Regions from separate parts of the Geobacillus zalihae genome, predicted to be linked through region 1. Evidence: riboswitches for the same ligand, from Rfam matches in the RefSeq annotation. Region 1 holds a riboswitch; the other holds the start of a gene.
The links. Region 1 has a riboswitch for thiamine pyrophosphate ahead of tenA (thiaminase II). Riboswitches for the same ligand answer to the same signal wherever they lie in the genome.
Positions count from the first base shown of each region.

Region 2: another riboswitch for thiamine pyrophosphate. It lies ahead of thiC (phosphomethylpyrimidine synthase ThiC); the one in region 1 lies ahead of tenA (thiaminase II).

Region 1 is NZ_CP129217.1:567,024-569,492, forward strand. It holds gene QWV57_RS02925 (class I SAM-dependent rRNA methyltransferase) at 1-815, opposite strand, end outside; TPP riboswitch at 958-1,065, shown strand; gene tenA (thiaminase II) at 1,172-1,855, shown strand; gene QWV57_RS02935 (ECF transporter S component) at 1,879-2,469, shown strand.
Region 2 is NZ_CP129217.1:407,206-409,674, forward strand. It holds gene QWV57_RS02070 (methyl-accepting chemotaxis protein) at 1-581, shown strand, start outside; TPP riboswitch at 716-829, shown strand; gene thiC (phosphomethylpyrimidine synthase ThiC) at 984-2,469, shown strand, end outside.

The DNA of each region.
Region 1 (2,469 bases):
ACGACAAATTCAACGTTCGTGAATCCGTTTAACGCGGCGTTCCGTTTCGCCGTTTCGATGGCATGTTCAGAAATATCGACGGCAGTAGCATGTTTTGCCCCATACAGACAAGCGTTTAGCATAAACGAGCCGGTATGGGTGAAGCAGTCGAGCACGGTCGTCTCCGGGCCGATGAGCGGACGAAGAGCGGCGCGGTTTTGCCGTTGGTCGAAGAAAAAGCCGGTTTTTTGTCCGTTTTCAATATCGACGATGTATTTCACGCCGTTTTCCTCGATTTCGATTTCCGTTTCCGCTTCTCCGTACCAAAAGCCTTTTTCTTGTTTGAGGCCTTCAAGCTCGCGGACGGACACATCGTTGCGCAAATAAATGGCCCTTGGGGCAAACACGTCAAGCAAGCCGCGCAAAATCCAGTCTTTCCGCCTTTCCATGCCGAGCGCCAAAATTTGCACAACAAGCACATCTTCATATTTGTCGACGATCAATCCGGGCAAAAAGTCGGCTTCGCCATAGACGGCGCGGCAGGAGCGAACGCCGGGAATCATCCGTTCACGGTACGCCCACGCCTGACGGATGCGGTCGATGAAAAAGCGCTCATCGAGTTCATCGTTTCGGTTTTGCGTCAAGACGCGGACGATGATTTGCGAAGCGGGGTTGATATATCCTTTCGCCAGCCAATAACCTTGATGATTGTAAACGTCAACGAAGTCGCCCGGCGTCGCATCGCCTTCGATGCGGTCGACTTCACTTCGAAAAATCCATGGATGCCCTTGCTCAAGCCGTTTTTTCCGTTCTCTTTTCAGGATGACCTTCGCCATCGTTTCCACTCCCATTCCGTCGTCAATTGCTGCGTTTCCATCATAGCGGATTGCAACGCATAGCGCAACGTCGGAGAAAAAAAGATTGACAATCGTTCGTGCCATGGTATGATTAAGTGTAAAGAAAACTGAAAATTGCACCATCATCCACTAGGGGGGCCTTTAGAAAGGCTGAGATCAAAGTGTGCCTTTGAGACCCTTAGCACCTGATCTGGGTAATGCCAGCGTAGGGAAGTGGAGGAGCAGCACAGCAAGGCTAGGCTTTGCCTTGCCAACGTCGCATGCCCACGCCGCTTTCTTTACGCCAATCGGCAAAGGAAGCGGCGTTTTTATTTTGCCAAAAAGGGGGAAAACGAATGTCATTTGCCAAACAATTGCGTCAAGCGGCCGATCCGATCTGGCAGGCGAGTTTCCGCCATCCGTTTGTTCAGGAGCTTGGCCAAGGGACGCTTGCGCGCGAGAAGTTTCGCTATTACGTGATGCAAGATGCCTATTATTTGCGCCATTTTGCCCGCGTGCAGGCGATCGGGGCGGCGAAATCGCCGGATTTGGCGACGACAGCCCGGTTGGCGCACCATGCACAAAGCACGTGCGAAGCCGAGCTGTCGCTGCATGAAACGTTCGCCGAGCTCTTGGGCATTACGGAAGAGGAAAGGGCGGCGTTCATTCCGGCGCCGACGGCGTACGCCTATACGTCGCACATGTACCGCGCGGCGTACGAAGGGCATCTCGGTGATGTTATCGCCGCCATTTTGCCGTGCTACTGGCTGTATTACGAAATTGGCGAGCGCTTGAAAATGTGCCGCCCGAATGATCCGATTTATGAAAAATGGATCGGCACCTACAGTTCGGACTGGTTCCGCTCGCTTGTGGAAGAGCAAATCGCGCGGCTTGACGACATCGCTGACGAGGTCACCGAAGAGGATCGCCATCGGATGAAGCGGCATTTCCTCATCAGCAGCGAATATGAGTACGAGTTTTGGGAGATGGCGTATCGGCTTGAGCAGTGGCCGTCGGCTGAATTGGCGGCGAGCCGTTGACGCAAGACAAGGAGGAGAACAGGATGGAAGTGAAGACAAAAGGGTTAAAATTGGCGGATATTTTAACGACGATCGTCATTGCGATTGTGTTTGGCATTATTTACAAATTATGGGCCCCGCTATATAGCGCGGTGGGAGCAGTAGGGTTTCATCTCGATCAACTCATTTACGGCATGTGGTTTATCGCCTCCTCGCTCGCTTATTTGCTCATTCGCAAGCCAGGGGTGGCGTTGCTCGCGGAGATTGCGGCTTCGTCCGGCGAGCTGATCATGGGATCGCAATGGGGGCTTGAAGTGCTCATTTACGGGGTCGTTCAAGGGCTGTTTGCCGAGCTCGTCTTTGCCGCCTTCCGCTATCGGCGCTTTGATGTGTTCGTTGTATCGCTCGGCGCGGTCGGGGCGACGATTGGCTCGCTCATCATGGACTTTTACAAAGGCTATATTGAGGCGCTCGCCCCATGGAATATGGCGCTCTTTTTGCTGGCGCGTTTTATCGGCGCCATCCTCATCTCCGGCGTGCTTGCTGTTTCATTGGCGAAAGCGCTCGAAAAAACCGGAGTGACGCAAATGTGGCGGCCGGCCTCGAAAGACGATTACGATGCATTGAACCGGTAA
Region 2 (2,469 bases), 160 kb from region 1:
GGCTTGGGGAGCGCTCCAACGAGATTGGACAGATTACGGAAGCGATCACCGGCATTGCGTCGCAGACGAATTTGTTGGCGCTCAATGCGGCGATCGAAGCGGCGCGCGCCGGCGAGCAAGGGAAAGGGTTTGCGGTTGTCGCGGATGAAGTGCGGAAGCTCGCAGAACAATCAGCGCGCTCAGCGCAACAAATTTCCGAGCTGATCGGTTACATTCAAGAAGAAACGAAGCGGGCGGTTGCGTCTGCCGAACAGGTGATCTCCGAAGTGGCGAAAGGATTGAACGTGGCGGCGGCATGCGGCCAATCATTTGCCCATATTCGCGAGGAGGTCGGCCAAGTGAGCAAACAAATTGGACAAGTATCGTCCGCCATCGAGCAAATGACGGAGCATGCCCGCCAAGTGAACGACGCACTCCAACAGATGACCAATATTGTCGAACAGTCAGCGTCCGGTGCGGCCAACGTATCGGCAGCGACGCAGGAACAAATGGCTTCCGTCGAGGAAATCGCCTCTTCGTCGACATCGCTCGGTCAGATGGCGGACGAGATGCGGGCAATGCTGAAGAAATTTTCTGTGTGAGTGAGGAAAAGGACGCTTTCTTCGAGAAAGAGGGGCTTTCAAACGACGTGTGGGAGTCAACGTTTGGAATAAAATGGTTTGCATCTTTGCCAATTGCCTGATAAAATAAAAAAGTCAGTCATCATTGTGATACGCTTATCTGCTGGGGGAGTCCGGGAGCCGGGCTGAGAAAAGAACGCGATGAAGTTCTTTGACCCTTTGAACCTGATCTGGGTCATGCCAGCGTAGGGAAGCAGGCAGCGGGAACAGATGGACGCACAGGCTGTTCATTTGGCCTTTTTGCCTTGATCGGGTTCCGTTCGTTTTGCGGAACCCGTTTTTGCGTAAATATCCCCCGTTTTTGCCTCTCTTTTGCTGGTGCGGCTGCAGGTCTCAACCACCATTTCAAAGGAGGAAAGCCGCATGGAAAACATCCGCTCGTTTATGTCGTTTCCGGAAAGCCGCAAAGTGTACATCGAAGGGTCGCGTCCGGATGTGCGCGTGCCGATGAGAGAAATTGCTTTGTCGCCAACGAAAACGCCGCAAGGAATGGTGGAAAACAAACCGGTGCGCGTCTACGATACGACGGGCCCGTATACGGATCCCGATTTTGAACCGGACGTGGAGAAAGGCTTGCCTCCTCTTCGCCGCCGCTGGATTGTCGAGCGCGGCGATGTCGAAGAAGTGAAGCCATCAGCGACCGCCGGCGTCCGCCCGCTGCCGTTCGTGCGCCGTCCATTGAGGGCAAAGCCCGGAAAAACCGTGACACAAATGCATTACGCCAAACGGGGAATCATCACACCAGAGATGGAGTTCGTCGCCATCCGTGAACGAATCGACCCCGAAATCGTTCGCCAGGAAGTAGCGGCCGGACGGGCGATCATTCCGGCGAACATTAATCACCCCGAGAGTGAGCCGATGATCATCGGCCGTCGTTTCCATGTGAAAATTAATGCCAATATCGGCAACTCGGCTGTTTCTTCATCGATTGAAGACGAAGTGGAAAAATTGCTTTGGGCGGTGCGTTGGGGCGCCGATACGGTCATGGATTTATCGACCGGCAAACACATTCATGAAACGCGCGAGTACATCATCCGCAATTCGCCGGTCCCCGTGGGAACGGTGCCGATTTATCAGGCGCTCGAAAAGGTAGGAGGGGTGCCGGAGAAGCTGACATGGGACGTGTACCGCGAGACGCTCATCGAGCAGGCTGAACAAGGAGTCGACTACATGACGATCCACGCCGGTGTGCGGCTTCATTACATTCCGCTCACCGCCAACCGGACGACCGGAATTGTCTCGCGCGGCGGCTCGATCATCGCCCAATGGTGTTTGGCCCACCATGAAGAAAACTTTTTGTATACGCATTTTGAAGAAATCTGCGAGATTTTGAAACAATACGATGTCGCGATCTCCCTTGGCGACGGCTTGCGTCCCGGCTCCATCGCCGATGCGAACGATGAGGCGCAGTTTGCGGAACTCAAGACGCTCGGCGAGCTGACGAAAATCGCCTGGAAGCATGATGTGCAGGTGATGATCGAAGGGCCCGGACATATTCCAATGCATAAAATTCGCGAAAATGTCGAGCAGGAACAGGAAATTTGCCACGGGGCGCCGTTTTATACGTTAGGGCCGCTTGTCACCGACATCGCGCCCGGGTATGACCATATTACGTCAGCGATTGGCGCCGCGATCATCGGCGCTTATGGAACGGCGATGCTTTGTTACGTAACGCCGAAAGAGCATTTAGGGCTGCCGAATAAAGAGGACGTACGCGCCGGGGTCGTGGCCTATAAAATCGCCGCCCATGCGGCTGATCTGGCAAAAGGGCATCCAGCCGCTCAGCAGCGTGACGATGCGCTCTCGAAAGCGCGCTTTGAATTTCGTTGGAACGATCAGTTCAATTTAT